Regions from separate parts of the Xanthomonas sp. NCPPB 1067 genome, predicted to be linked through region 2. Evidence: predicted binding sites of a transcription regulator. Region 2 holds the regulator's gene; the other holds the start of a gene.

Region 1 (7,732 bases), on a different contig from region 2:
GGCTGGCCATCCGCGACCGGTACCGTCCATGCATCCTGTTCTGCAGCAGTTTCACCCCGTGGTCGCCGGCTGGTTCGCGCAGACCTTCGCCGCGCCCACTCCGGCGCAGATTGCGGCGTGGCCGGCGATCCAGGGCGGGCGGCACACGCTGGTGGCCGCACCCACCGGTTCGGGCAAGACGCTCACCGCGTTCTTCGCCGCCATCGATGGTCTGATCCGCGACGGCCTGGCGCACGGCGGTGCGTTGCCCGACGAAACCCGCGTGGTCTACGTCTCGCCGCTGAAGGCCTTGTCCAATGACATCCACCTCAATCTGGAGGCGCCGCTGCGAGGGATCCGCGCGGCCTTGGCCGCCGAAGGGCTGCCGGATGTGGCGGTGCGCACGGCGGTGCGCACTGGCGATACGCCGCAGCGCGAGCGCGCCCAGGCGCGGCGGGTGCCGCCGCATATCCTGGTGACCACGCCCGAATCCCTTTACGTGTTGCTGGGGTCGGCATCCGGGCGCGATGCGCTGCGGCATGTGCGCACCGTCATCGTCGATGAAATCCACGCGGTGGCGGCCGACAAGCGCGGCAGCCACCTCAGCCTGACCCTGGAGCGGCTGCAGCGCCTGGCCGAGCGTCCGATCGTGCGCGTGGGCCTGTCGGCCACGCAGAAGCCGATCGAGACGGTGGCGCAGTTCCTGGTCGGGGTGGGCGAGGACGGTGCGGCGCCGCCGTGCGAGATCGTGGACATCGGCTATGCGCGTGCGCGCGACCTGGCCCTGGCATTGCCGCCCACGCCGCTGAGTGTGGTGATGTCCAACGATCAATGGCTGCAGGTCTACGCCGACGTGGCCGCGCTGGCGCAGCAGCATCGCACCACGCTGGTGTTCGTCAACACCCGGCGTATGGCCGAACGCGCCGCGCGGCATCTGGGCGATCTGCTCGGCAAGCAGTGGGTGGCCGCGCACCACGGCAGCCTGTCGCGCGAGACCCGCCTGCTGGCCGAACAACGGCTCAAGGCCGGTGAACTGACCGTGCTGGTGGCCACTGCCTCGCTGGAACTGGGGCTGGATATCGGCGATGTCGATCTGGTTTGCCAACTCGGCTCGCCGCGTTCCATCGCCACCTTCCTGCAACGCGCCGGTCGTTCGGGCCATAAGGTCGGCGGTACGCCCAAGGCGCGTCTGTTTCCGCAGACCCGCGACGAGCTGGTGGAATGCGCCGCGTTGCTGGACAGCGTGCGGCGCGGCGAACTGGATGCCTTGCGTGTGCCATTAGCGCCGCTGGATGTGCTGGCCCAGCAGATCGTGGCCGAAGCCGCCTGCCAGGATTGGGACGAAGATGCGCTGTTTGCGCTCGTACGGCGGGCATGGCCGTTCGCGCAGCTGAGCCGCGCCAGCTTCGACAGCGTGGTGCGCATGCTGTGCGAGGGCTTCAGCACCCGGCTTGGCCCACGCGCGGGTTATCTGCATCGCGACGCCGTGCATCGCCGGCTGCATGCGCGGCGCGGTGCGCGCATGACCGCTCTGACCTCTGGCGGCACCATCCCGGAAACCGGTGACTACAGCGTGGTGCTGGAGCCGCAGGCCGACAAGATCGGCACCGTGAACGAGGACTTTGCGGTAGAGAGCCTCACCGGCGATGTATTCCAGCTCGGCAATGCCAGCTACCGCATCCTGCGGGTGGAAGCCGGGCGCGTGCGCGTGGAAGACGCCAAGGGCGCGCCGCCGAACATTCCGTTCTGGTTGGGCGAGGCGCCAGGCCGCAGCGATGAGCTGTCGGTGGCGGTGTCGCGCCTGCGCGGTGAGATCGCGGTCCGGCTCGATCACGGCCCACATCAGGCAGCACGCGATTGGCTGTGCGGCGAACTGGGTGCGGCGCCGGAAGTGGCCCGGCAATTGGTGGATTATCTGGCGCAGGCCTGCGCGGCGCTGGGCGCCATGCCCACACGCCAGTGTCTGGTGATGGAACGGTTCTTCGATGCCAGCGGCGGTACCCAGCTGGTGATCCATTCGCCCTACGGCAGCCGCATCAACCGCGCCTGGGGGCTGGCGCTGCGCAAGCGCTTCTGCCGCACCTTCAATTTCGAGCTGCAGGCGGCCGCCACCGAAGATGCGATCGTGTTGTCGCTGTCCACCAGCCACAGTTTCGCGCTGGAGGACGTGGGCCGCTACCTGCATTCGTCCTCGGCCGAGCATGTACTGATCCAGGCGCTGCTGGATGCGCCCTTGTTTGGAGTGCGCTGGCGCTGGAACGCGACCAATGCGATGGCGCTGCCGCGCTTCACCGGCGGCAACAAGGTGGCCCCGCAGCTGCAGCGCATGAAGTCGGAAGACCTGCTGGCCACCGTGTTTCCGGACCAGGTGGCGTGTGCGGAGAACCTGGTCGGCGAACGCGAGGTGCCGGACCACCCGCTGGTGGCGCAGACGCTGGAGGACTGCCTGCATCAGGCCATGGACAGCGAGGGGTGGCTGCAGGTGTTGCGCGGTCTGGAGTCCGGCGCGATCACGCTGCTGGCACGCGATCTGGCCGCGCCCTCGCCGTTGGCGGCCGAGGCCTTGAATGCACGCCCGTATGCGTTTCTGGACGATGCGCCGCTGGAAGAGCGACGCACCCAGGCCGTGCAGGGCCGTCGCTACACGCCGCAGAGCAGCGACGATCTCGGCCGACTGGATCCACAGGCGATCGACGCGGTCCGCGAAGAGGCCTGGCCGCAACCGCGCGATGCCGAGGAAATGCACGAAGCGCTGGTCGGCCTTGGCGTGTTGCCGATCGAAGAAGCCACCGATCCGTCGTGGCAGGGCTGGTTGGCCGCACTTGCCGCCGATGGCCGCGCGAGCTGCCTGACGATCGGTGCGGCGCCCGCACTGTGGGTCAGTGCGGAGCGTATTGCGTGGTGCATGCCGTTGTATCCGGATGCATCGGCGCAGCCGCCGCTGCAGGCACCAACGGATTGCCAGGTGACCGACTGGCAGCGCGACCGGGCGGTGCGCGAAGTGTTGCGCGGCCGCATGGCGGCGGTCGGGCCGGCGCAGGTGTCGGACCTGGCGCGCGCCCTGCGCCTGTCCGAGAGCGAGATCGTGCCTGCGCTGGCGGCCCTGCAGCGCGAGGGCTATGTCATGGCCGGGCGTTTCACGGCTCAGGCGCCGCAGGAAGAGTGGTGCGAGCGCCACCTGCTGGCGCGCATCCATCGCTATACCCTGGGGCGGTTGCGGCGCGAGATCGAGCCGGTGTCGCAACGCGACTATGCGCGCTTCCTGTTCGAGTGGCAGCATCTGGACAACGCCGGCCGGGTTGCCGGGCCCGATGCGCTGGCCGGCGTGGTCGGTCAGCTGGAGGCGTTCGAAGCGCCTGCGGCAGTGTGGGAAAGCGAATTGCTGCCGGCGCGCGTACGCGACTACCAACCGGCATGGCTGGACGAGCTATGCACCGCCGGTCGCATCGTATGGGCGCGGCTGCGCCCCGGTGGCGGGCGCAGCGGTGCCGCGCTGCGGTCGACTCCGATCGTGCTGCTGCCGCGACGCGATGCGCAGCGCTGGAGCGCTCTGGCACGCAGCGCTGACGAAGACCCGCTGGGCTCGCGCGCGCAACGCGTGATGGAGGTGTTGCAGCAACACGGCGCGCTATTTTTCGACGAGATCGCAGATACCGCCCGGCTGATGGGCACCGAACTGGAAGACGCCCTGAGCGAACTGGTCATGCGCGGCCGCGTGCACTGCGACAGTTATGCGGGCCTGCGCGCGCTGCTGGTGCCGGCGTCCAAGCGACCGTCGGCGTTGTCGCGTCATCGGCGCCGCGCCACCGCCCTGGGCATTCGCGATGCGGGACGCTGGGCACCGGTGCGCGCCTTGCCCGAGCTGCCGCCGGCGGAAGCCGGCGAGCGTCACCAGGAGACGCTGGAGCACGTGGCGCGCAGCGTGCTGCGACGGTACGGCGTGGTGTGCTGGCGGCTACTGGAGCGCGAAGCCGCATGGCTGCCGCCCTGGCGCGAGCTGTTGCGCGTGTATCAACGCCTGGAAGCGCGCGGCGAGATCCGCGGCGGCCGCTTCATCTCCGGTCTGTCCGGCGAGCAGTTCGCGCTGCCGGAGGCGATCGCGGCCTTGCGTCGGGTGCGAGCGCAGGCGCCGCAGCAGCAGTGGGTGTGCGTGAGTGCGAGTGACCCGGCCAACCTGCTGGGCAGCCTGCTGCCCGGCGAGCGCATCGCGCGGGTGCCCGGAAACCGGGTGGCCTATCTGGATGGCCTGCCGATGGCGGCATGGGTGGGAGAGCGTTTCCAGCCGCTGCAGGAACTGACCGCTTTGCAGGGCGAACAGGCAGCGCGCTTGCTGCAGCGGGGGCCCGCTGCAGCCGAACCCAGTGCCTTGGAACAATGGCTGGCTCAGTCGCCAGGCACAGCCGCGGGCATGACGCTGAGCCGTGGAAACGGCCGCGACAGGTAGCGGCTGCCCGGTACCACCCAACGCCACGGCGCTTCCATCGCCTTGCGGATGCCGATGCGGGGCGTCGCCAGCGGCGCGCTCGGCGGCGGCATGCCGTCGTCTTCGATCCGCAGCCGCGCTGCGGCATCGGTCAGATCCAGCCCGTTGTCGGCCGCGGTCACTCCGAACGCCTGTGCCAGGCGGCCGGGACCGGTGGTTAATAGCGCGGTCGGCGCCGCGCCGCGCGCGGCCTGCATGGTCTGGAGGCCTGCCAGCGGCTCCAGCGCGCGGATCAGCACCGCATGCCCGGGCGCGCCGCCGCAGACGGCGTTGATCGCCCAATGCATGCCGTAGATGAAATACACGTACAGATGCCCATGGGTGCCGAACATCACCCGGGTGCGTGGCGTCATGCCACGGAACGAATGCGCAGCCGGATCCTCGCTGCCGCAATAGGCTTCCACCTCGGTGATGCGGCCACGGCGGCCATCGGCGCTGACCAGCACCTTGTTGAGCAGGCGCGGCGCCACCTCGCGGGCGTCGCAGGCATAGAACGTGCGAGGGAGCAGGGCGATCGGCATGCCGCCAGCGTAAGGGAATTGCCGTGACAGTCCTGCGGGCTGATCCGGACACGCCTTCGATCGGGTAGGGATTTTCCGAACGCGGTGGTCTCGGAGCGTCTGCTCTGTCACAAAAGCGCAGATCCAAATGGATGAATGGGCACATAACAGTGGGCGGCGTCTCAAGCGCGTTTTGCCCTCGCCGATAGCTATCAACGATTGATTAGATCAGCCGAACCGTCGCGATCGGCACGTGCAGCCCGTCGATCCTCCAGGCAATGCCTGCCGCCCGCGCACCCTTCTCACGAGAACTCCCAATGTTAGGCAACTTCAAAATCGGAACCAGGCTGATCGTGGCGTTTCTGATCGTTTCGGCGATCGGCGCATGCATCGGATGGGTAGGTTATTCCAACTCCGGTCGCATCAGCGAACTGTCGACTTCGCTGTACGAGCGCGAATTGCTGGGCCTTTCCCATGTCAAGGAAGCCAACATCAACCTGATCTACGCCGGGCGCGCGCGCGCCAACCTGCTGTTGGCCAGCAGTGCGGAAGAGCGCCAGTCGCACGTGCAGAACATCGACAAGTACACCGCCAAGGTGGTGGACTACATGACGCGCGCGCGCGGCAGTTTCCAGACCGAAGAGGGCAAGGCCAAGCTGGCGCAGTTCGACCGTGCCTGGCAGACCTATCTGGACGAGCGCGGTCGCTTCATCGAAGCGGCCAACCGCGAAGCGCTGCGCGAAGCCAACCCCGAACTCGCCGCGCTCTCGCGAGCGGTGCGCGCCAGTTCGGACGAAGTGGATGCCTTGATGACCGATCTGAGCGGCCTGCGCGAGCGCAGTGCGGCCTCGGCCAACGCCGAAACCGGCGCCATCCATGCGCGCAGCTCCAAGCTGTTGATCGCCATCATCTGCAGCGGCGTGCTGCTCGGCGCGATCCTGGGGCTGGTGATCAGCCGTAGCGTCACCGGCCCGATCCGTCGTGCCGTTTCGGTCGCCAACGGGCTGTCAGAAGGCGATCTGACCATGCAGATCGAGGTGCACGGCCGCGACGAAACCGCGCAGCTGCTCGAAGCCATGCGCACCATGGTGCAGAAGCTGTCGCAGGTGGTGGGCGAGGTGAACACCAGCGCCGAGACCCTGGCCAGCGCCTCCGAAGAAGTCAGCGCCACCGCGCAGTCCTTGTCGCAGGCGGCCAGCGAGCAGGCCGCCGGGGTGGAAGAAACCAGCGCTTCGCTGGAACAGATGACCGCCTCGATCAGCCAGAACACCGAGAACGCGCGCATCACCGACGGCATGGCCACCCAGGCCGCCAAGGAAACCATCGAAGGCGGCGAAGCGGTGGTGGCCACCACCCAGGCGATGAAGCAGATCGCGCAGAAGATCGGCATCATCGACGACATCGCCTACCAGACCAATCTGCTCGCGCTCAATGCCGCGATCGAGGCGGCGCGGGCCGGCGAGCATGGCAAGGGGTTTGCCGTGGTCGCCGCCGAAGTGCGCAAGCTCGCCGAGCGCAGCCAGGTGGCTGCGCAGGAGATCGGCGAAGTGGCCAGCTCCAGCGTGGAACTGGCCGATCGCGCCGGGCGACTGCTCGACACCATCGTGCCCAGCATCAAGCGCACCTCGGATCTGGTGCAGGAGATTTCCGCTGCGTCGGAAGAACAATCGTCCGGTGTCAGTCAGATCAATTCGGCGGTGGTGCAGTTGAGTCAGACCACCCAGCAAAACGCCAGCGCATCCGAAGAACTGGCGGCCACCGCCGAGGAAATGAGCGCGCAGGCCGAGCAGTTGCAGCAGAGCATGGCGTTCTTCCGGCTGGGCGGGCAGGGGCCGGCGACCACACCGCCCAAGCGCGGCCAGCAGGTTGCCGCACGACCGGTGCGCGCCGCCGGCACACGCGGCTGGCGCAGCAATGCCGCGCCGGCGTATGCGATGTCCGAAGGCCCGGACGAAGGCCAGTTCGCTCGCTTCTGAGGGATCACCGATGACTGCACAGACGTCCGATGCGATGCCCGGCGACGCCGACGTGGCCGCCCAGTACCTGACCTTCCAGCTGGATGGCGAAACCTTCGCCACCAGCATTCTCGGCATCCGCGAAATCATCCAGTACCGCACGCCCACGCCGGTTCCGTCGATGCCGGCCTGCGTACGCGGGGTGATCAACCTGCGCGGTGCGGTGGTGCCGGTGGTGGACCTGCAGGCACGGCTGGGCCGCGCCGACAGCGCCATCAACAAGCGCAGCTGCATCGTGATCCTGTCCACCGAGCAGGCGCAGGGCACGCAGGTGATCGGTGTGCTGGTGGACGCGGTCAACGCGGTCATCGAGCTGGCCGATCACGATATCGAGGCGGCCCCGGCGTTCGGCACGCATATCCGCCGCGATCTGCTGCGGGGCATGGGCAAGGTCGGCGAACGCTTCGTGGTGCTGCTGGACATGGAGCAGGTGTTGCAGGTGGACGAAATCGCCGGCAATACGGACGTACTGGCGGCCTGAACGCCGCCTCCGCGACGCGGCCAGACATCACATCCGCGTCCAAAGAAAATGGCTTCGCATCCGGACTGAACTAAGCGCTCTCGCGTTGCGGGCCTGTGCAGTGCAAGCGAACCGGATGTGATGCATCGGGGCGCCGTCACCACACCCAGGCCGATCGCGACGATCGGTAGAAGCCCACCCGGGCGCGACGGGCGTCACCGATAAAGCGTTCGCGCCCAGGTGCGCTTCTACGGCGGCGGCTGCGCGTTTTACGTTGCAACCCGCCCGGCGGATG
Region 2 (7,732 bases):
CACAGCGTCCCGTCCCTGTCGGTGCTGGCGTACAGCGAAGTGCCCGAAGACAAGCGTCTGAAGCTGGTCGGCACGATCAGCTAAGGCCAACGCCCCTCATCCGGCGCTATGCGCCACCTTCTCCCGCCCGCGGGGGAAGGTGCCCGAAGGGCGGATGGGGGCAGCAGTCGGGCGATGTGCCAGCAGGTAGGAGTCACACCGCACCGCCCCCCTCATCCGGCGCTGCGCGCCACCTTCTCCCGACTGCGGGAGAAGGCAACGGATTGCCAGCGCTGCAGCGGCGTTGCGCCAATGCAGCAGCAGCGCCGAGCCAACGCCTCCCTTCCCCCGCCCGCGGGGGAAGGTGCCCGAAGGGCGGATGGGGGGCAGCAGTCTCGCCACACTCCCGCAGGCGAGACTCGCACCGCACCAACGCCCCTCATCCGGCGCTGCGCGCCACCTTCTCCCGCCCGCGGGAGAAGGCAACGGATTGCCAGCGCTGCAGCGGCGTTGCGCCAATGCACTAGCAGCGCCGGGCCAACGCCTCCCTTCCCCCGCCCGCGGGGGAAGGTGCCCAAAGGGCGGATGGGGGGCAGCAGGGGCAGCCGCCGCACGCGCAACCCTCCTGATCGAGCGCCAGAAATCCAGCACTGCGGTTTTGGCACACCGCATGCATTAGCTCTGCCGAGACCGCAGCCAGCACCACCGCTGCGGGGCGGATGGCAGGACTTGGAACTACGAACGGGACAGGCAACTCATGACGCTGGCGACACACCCACATTCATCGCGCACCCGTCCGGCGTCCGGCGGGTCCCGTTCCTGGAGGCAGGTGGCATGAAAATCAAACGCTTTGTCGCCCCGGATATGCGCACCGCATTCCGCATGGTGCGCGAGGAACATGGCCCGGATGCCGTGATCCTGTCCAACCGTCGCACCGCCGAAGGCATCGAGATCGTTGCCGCCAGCAATTACGACGAAGAGCTGGTGCAGCGTGCCCTGGAAACCGCCCGCGAAACGCCGGCGGCCAGCAGCGCCCCCACGCAGCACGCTGCGGCGCCGGTCGCCGCCCGCCCCGCTGCGCCGGTGCACGCCCCGCTCAAGCCGGCTGCCGATACCGCCGGCATGAGCCACCGCCAGCGCGTGGCCAGCGCCGCCGAAGACATGATCGCCGCCATGGCCCTGCGTCAGCCGGCCAGCGTGCCGCGCCAGGCGCCGGTGGCCGCGCCGATCCGCAGCGCTGCCCCGGTGCAGACCGTGCAGGAGGCCGCTGCGCCGATCGTGCAGCGTCAGGAACACGCGCTGTCGGCGGTGCCGGAACAGCTGTTCGCCGACTTTTTGACCACCGCCCCGGTGCCGCGCCCGGCGGTGCAGGCCACCCCGATGCAGGCGCCCGCTCCGGTCGCCGCCCCCGCCGTTGCCGCAGCGGCACAGGACGAGGACGCCTTCGCCGACGAAGCCGACTTCGACCTGGACGACGCCCTGCCGCAGATCCTGCCGCCAGCCGCGCTGCCGCCGATCGAAGTCGCTCCGCCCGCCCCTGTCGCGCTGGCCGCGGTGCCCGCCGCCGCCATGCCGGCGCCGCAGAACGACGAAGAACTCAAGCAGCTGCGCGGCGAGCTGGCACTGATGCGGCAGATGATCGAGCGCGAAATGAACCGCCTCACCGATGAGCGCCTGCGTGGCTCGCCGGTGCGTGCGCAGGCGCTGGAGCTGATGGACGACTACGGCTTCGACGCCGGCCTGACCCGCGACATCGCCCTGCAGATCCCGGCCGATACCGAATTGCACCGCGGCCGCGGCCTGATGCTGGGCCTGCTGTCCAAGCGCCTGCCGGTGGCCCCGGTCGACCCGCTGGAACGCGGCGGCGTGATCGCCCTGGTCGGCCCGACCGGTGCCGGCAAGACCACCACCATCGCCAAGCTGGCGCAGCGCTTCGCCGCCCAGCACGCCCCGCGCGACGTGGCCCTGGTCACCACCGACACCCTGCGCGTCGGCGGCCGCGAGCAGCTGCACAGCTACGGCCGCCAGCTCGGCATCGCAGTGCACGAGGCCGACAGCGCCGAAAGCCTGCTCGAACTGCTGGACCGCCTGCGCGACTACAAGCTGGTGCTGATCGACACCGCCGGCATGGGCCAGCGCGATCGCGCCCTGGCCGCCCAGCTGAACTGGCTGCGCGCCGCCCAGCAGGTCACCTCGCTGCTGGTGCTGCCCGCCAACTCCCATTTCGCCGACCTCGACGAGGTCGTGCGCCGCTTCGCCCACGCCAAACCCCAAGGCGTGGTGCTGACCAAACTCGACGAGACCGGCCGCTTCGGCAGCGCCTTGTCGGTGGTGGTCGATCACCAGATGCCCATCACCTGGGTGACTGACGGACAGCGGGTCCCCGACGACCTGCACCGCGCCAATGCCGCCAGTCTCGTTCTTCGCCTTGAAGATTTGCGGCGCGCTGCCGATAAGCCCTGTACTCCGGAGCACAACCATGCAGTCGCGTGAATACGCCAAGCTGACCAACGCCTTCCCCCTGTCGGCGACCCGTCCCGAGCCTCTGGGCCCGGTGCGCACCATTGCCGTGACCGGCGGCAAGGGCGGCGTGGGCAAGACCAACATCTCCGCCAACCTGGCCGTGGCGCTTGCCGACATGGGCAAACGCACGCTGCTGCTGGACGCCGACCTGGGCCTGGCCAACCTGGACGTGGTCCTGGGCCTGGCGCCCAAGTACACCCTGGCCGACCTGATCGCCGGCCGCTGCACGCTCGATGAAGTGATCATCGAAGGCCCCGGCGGCGTGCTGGTGGTGCCGGCCGCGTCCGGCCGCCGCCACATGGCCGAACTGGCCCCGGCCCAGCACATCGGCCTGGTCAACGTGTTCTCCGAACTGGAACGCGACCTGGACGTGATGGTCATCGACACCGCCGCCGGCATCACCGACAGCGTGCTGACCTTCTGCCAGGCCGCCCAGGACACCGTGGTGGTGGTCTGCGACGAGCCGGCTTCGATCACCGACGCCTACGCACTGATCAAGGTGCTCTCGCGCGAACGCGGCGTGGACCGCCTGCAGATCATCGCCAACATGGTGCGCGACCCCAACGAGGGCCGCCTGCTGTACGACAAGCTCTCCCGCGTCTGCGAGAAGTTCCTCGGCGACGTGTCGTTGAACTACCTCGGCCACGTGCCGCAGGACGACTGGCTGCGCCTGTCGGTGCAGCGTCAGCAACCCGTCATCAAGGCCTACCCCGCCAGTCCGTCGGCACAGGCCATCGCAGAAATCGCGCGCCGTACCTCGCGCTGGCAGGCTCCCACCGTGCCGCGCGGCAACGTCGAGTTCTTTGTCGAACGCATCATTCAACGGGGAGTGGCCGCATGAGCACCGCCACCGCAACGACCGCCACTGCGCAGTACCGTGCCGTCCAACGCAACAACGCCAACGACGTGGTGACCCAGCACGCCGACCTGGTGCGCCGCATCGCCCACCACCTGGCCGCCCGCCTTCCGGCGAGCGTGGAAGTGGACGACCTGATCCAGGCCGGCATGATCGGTCTGATCGAAGCCTCGCGCAGCTACGACTCCGACCAGGGCGCCTCGTTCGAAACCTATGCCTCGATCCGCATCCGCGGCTCGATGATCGACGAGATCCGCCGTGGCGACTGGGTGCCGCGTTCGGTGCACCGCCGCGCCCGCGACGCCGCCGCCGCAGTGCGCAAGATCGAGCAGAGCACCGGCCGCGCCGCCGCCGCCACCGAAGTGGCCGCCGCGATGGAAATGCCGCTGCCCGACTACCTGCGCCTGATGGAAGACGCCGCACGCGGCCAGGTGCTGAGCCTGGAATCACGCATCGAAGATCACGGCGAACTGGACACCACCGCCAAGGGTGGGCCCAATCCGCAGCAGATGATGGAGCGTGGCGAATTCGGCCGCGAGCTGGGCAAGGCCATCGGCCAGTTGCCCGAGCGCGAGCAGTTGGTGCTGTCGCTGTACTACGAACAGGAATTGAACCTGAAGGAAATCGGCGCCGTGCTCGGCGTCAGCGAATCGCGCGTCTGCCAGATCCACGGCCAGGCCGTGGTGCGCCTGCGCGGCCGCCTCAAGGTATTCGAACTGGCCGATGCCGGTGTCGAAAATGACGATTGATTTTTTTCGTGTTAGGAGCTTGATGTGAACAAGAACATGCGGATCCTGATCGTGGACGACTTCTCGACGATGCGCCGTATCGTCAAGAATCTGTTGGCGGATCTTGGCTTCACCAATACCGCAGAGGCCGAAGACGGCAACAGCGCGCTGGCCGCGCTGCGTGCGGGCCCGTTCGATTTCGTGGTGACGGACTGGAACATGCCCGGCATGACCGGCATCGACCTGCTGCGCAACATCCGCGCCGACGCCAAGCTCAAGCACCTGCCGGTGATGATGGTGACCGCCGAAGCCAAGCGCGAGCAGATCATCGAAGCCGCGCAGTGCGGCGTGAACGGCTACATCATCAAGCCGTTCACCGCGCAGACGCTGGAAGAGAAGCTGGGCAAGGTGTTCGAACGTCTGGCGGCGACCGCCTGATGAACGCCACCGTGGAAGCCGATGCCGAACGTGCCGCGTTGATCGAGCGCCTGCAGAGCGCGCTCGATGCATTGGAAAGCGGTGATCAGGTCACCTGGCGTCGCGAGGTCGACCACCTCGCCGCGCTACGCACGCGACCGATGATGCAGAGCCTGAGCCGGCTCGCCCGCGAACTCGGACAGGCCCTGGGCGAGTTGCCCACGGTGCCCGAAGAGGCCGGCGAACTGGACGATGCCTGCTCGCGCCTGGACCATGTGGTGGAGATGACCGAAAAGGCCAGCCACCGCACCCTGGACCTGGTCGAGGAATGCCGCGTGCTGGCCAACCAGCTGCGCGATGGCGGGCTCAATGAGGACCAGGGCGCACTGCTGGAAAAGATGCGCCACAACCTCACCGAGCTGTCGCTGGCGCAGAGCTATCAGGACCTCAGCGGCCAGATCATCCGTCGCGTGGCCGGCATCGTGCGCCGTGTGCACGAAGGCTTCGGCGCCTTGGGCCTGCCGCCCAAGAACAGCGAACCGAAGAAAGACGACGGCGGTCTTGCCGGTCCTGCGATCAAGGGCCTGGACCGTCACGCGGTGTCGCAGGACGACGCCGACGACCTGCTGTCCGGATTGGGGCTGTAATCATGAGTGCTGTTCCAGACGATATTGCTGCCGATTTCATCGTCGAGGCCCAGGAGATCCTGGATCGCCTCGGCGAACAGCTGGTGTCGCTGGAACAGGCACCAGACGAAGCGGACCAGCTCAACGCGGTGTTCCGCGGCTTCCACACGCTCAAGGGCGGCGCCGGCTTCCTGGCCATCAAGCCGATGGTGGAGCTGTGCCACGCCGCCGAAGAAACCCTCGGCATGGCGCGCTCGGGCCAGGCAGTGCTGCAGGCGCATCACTTCGATGCCGCGCAGCAGTCGCTGGACTATCTGCAGGCCATGCTGGACGCGATGGGCTCGGGCGAAGCGGTACCCCACGCGCCGGCCACGCTGATCGCGCAGTTCGATGCCAAGAGCGCGCCACCAGCGGTCAAGGCCGCCCCCAAGGCTGCCGCCGCGCCGGCGCAACACGACGACGCGCATGCTCCCGTCGCAGGCGCCAAAGGCCCCAAGGCCGCCGCCAAGGCCGGTGCTGAAGCCGAACAGACCGTGCGCGTGGACACCAAGCGCCTGGACGCCATCGTCAACCTGATCGGCGAACTGGTGCTCTCGCGCAACCGCCTGAAGACCTTGCGCACCCGCTTGCGCGACGAAGAACTCGACCGCGCGGTCAGCACGCTGGATATCGCCACCGCACGTCTGCAGACCGCGGTCATGCGCACCCGCATGCAGCCGGTCAGCAAGGTGTTCGCACGCTTCCCCAAGGTGGCCCGCGATGTCGCGCGCACCCTGTCGAAGGAAGTGGAGCTGGAACTGATCGGCGCCGAAACCGAGCTCGATCGCAATCTGGTCGAAGCCCTGGCCGACCCGCTGGTGCACCTGGTGCGCAACGCCATCGACCACGGCATCGAATCGCCGGCCCTGCGCGAAGCCACCGGCAAGCCGCGCAGCGGCCATGTGCGCCTGTCCGCGCAGCAGGAAGGCGATTACGTCAGTATCGAAATCCAGGACGACGGCGCCGGCATCGACCCCGAACGCCTGCGCGAGATCGCCCGCGGCAAGGGCCTGATCGACGCCGAAGCCGCCGCGCGCCTGAGCACCGACGAGTGTCTGCATTTGATCTTCATGCCGGGCTTTTCGACCAAGGCCGAGGTCACCGACATCTCCGGCCGCGGCGTTGGCATGGACGTGGTGCAATCGCGCATCCGCGAACTCAGCGGGCAGATCCAGATCCAGTCCGAACTGGGCCGCGGCAGCCGCTTCATGATCCGCGTGCCGCTGACCCTGGCGATTCTGCCGACCCTGCTGGTGCAGGCCGGCGAAGCGGTCTACGCATTGCCGCTGGCACGCGTGGTCGAAGTGCTGCACGCCCCGCAGACCTCGCTGGGCTGGTTCGACGGCCGCGCCGTACTCGACCGCCGCTCGCATACCCTGCCGCTGATCGACCTGCGTCGCTGGCTGGGCGTGCCCGCCGAACAGCCGCCGCTGCTGACGGTGGTGCTGCTGCAGGCCGGCGAAACCCGCTTCGGCCTGGTGGTGGACCAGGTGCGCGGCCGCGAGGAGGTGGTGATCAAACCCCTGCCCCGCGCCCTGCGCGGCCTGCCCGGCTACGCCGGCGCCACCCTGATCGGTGACGGCCGCATGGCGCTGATCCTGGACGTGGATGGATTGCGCTCCAGCGATCAGTGAGTTTCGGGATTCGGGATTCGGGATTCGGGATTCGGGAATCGGGAATCGGGAATCGGGAATCGGGAATCGTCAAGACGATCCTGGCTGCCTGATCTAACGATAGCGGCGGCGTACTGCGGCCGTTGTCGTGTCACTGACAGCATCGCTGCCGATCTATGTCGCTACGCGCGCAGGCATGGGCGCGATGGTTTGGTGACGGTCAAGCTGCCGTGCAAGTGAACCTGGAACCGTTATTTGAACCTCGTTATCTCGTTGCGAAACACTCAGCGCGTCATCGACGGACCAGCCTGGCTGACGGCTTGCTGGGACTGCTCCAGCGCCTGCTGCTGTTCGCGCGCCTGAGCCTGAGTCTGGTTGATTGCCTGCAGGCGATCGAACGACTGGGTCTCTGGTGTCTGCACGGCGTCCATGGTCGACATATGGGCACGCTGGTGAGCCGGGTCGTTGAGGGCGCCCTGAACGACGAAGACCTTCTCGCCGCCCGCAAGCTGAGCCGTTGGGTTGTTGAGCACCACATGATCCACCCGCGACAACCCTTCCTCTTTTGCCAGCGCAAGCAGGCTAGCTGTCATGCGCTCGCTCGATGCATCCCACTGCCTACCATGTGCGCTATCGAGCTTTTGCACCCCGTCTTTGATCTGCTGGTACAGCGGGTGATCAGCATGGCCTGGATCTGACGGAAGAAGGTGAAGTGACGTCCCTTGCGATGGGGATTCACGTGCACGGAGCTCCTGCTCCAGCTCTTGTGCAGAGATCGGCGAGACATGCAGATGAGTGTTTTTGCTGTGCTGGAACAAGCCCGGCGTCGGGGGCTGGGTGCTGCTATCTAGGTAAGGCATCGGGCGCGTATTGCTGCCCAGGTCAATACCATTGCGTTCTAGTGCATCCTCTTTGAGACCAAGCCGCTGCAGGTTAAAGATCATCGGTTGC

Evidence for each region. The regulator FliA, encoded in region 2, starts transcription of late flagellar genes. The targets are predictions, from matches to a motif close to TAAAGTTTNNCNNNCNNNGGCCGATAA.
Region 1: the regulator FliA is predicted to act here: its motif matches at 5,145-5,171, upstream of LL962_RS08825 (methyl-accepting chemotaxis protein).

Annotation. Positions count from the first base shown of each region.
Region 1 covers NZ_JAJGQG010000008.1:110,188-117,919, reverse strand. Annotated here, with positions in the region: gene LL962_RS08835 (DEAD/DEAH box helicase) at 29-4,423, shown strand; gene LL962_RS08830 (DNA-3-methyladenine glycosylase) at 4,363-4,983, opposite strand; gene LL962_RS08825 (methyl-accepting chemotaxis protein) at 5,280-6,938, shown strand; gene LL962_RS08820 (chemotaxis protein CheW) at 6,949-7,458, shown strand.
Region 2 covers NZ_JAJGQG010000023.1:17,745-25,476, forward strand. Annotated here, with positions in the region: gene flhA (flagellar biosynthesis protein FlhA) at 1-84, shown strand, start outside; gene flhF (flagellar biosynthesis protein FlhF) at 814-2,472, shown strand; gene LL962_RS15765 (MinD/ParA family protein) at 2,459-3,343, shown strand; gene LL962_RS15770 (RNA polymerase sigma factor FliA) at 3,340-4,107, shown strand; gene cheY (chemotaxis response regulator CheY) at 4,132-4,524, shown strand; gene LL962_RS15780 (protein phosphatase CheZ) at 4,524-5,150, shown strand; gene LL962_RS15785 (chemotaxis protein CheA) at 5,153-6,802, shown strand; gene LL962_RS15790 (XVIPCD domain-containing protein) at 7,066-7,732, opposite strand, start outside.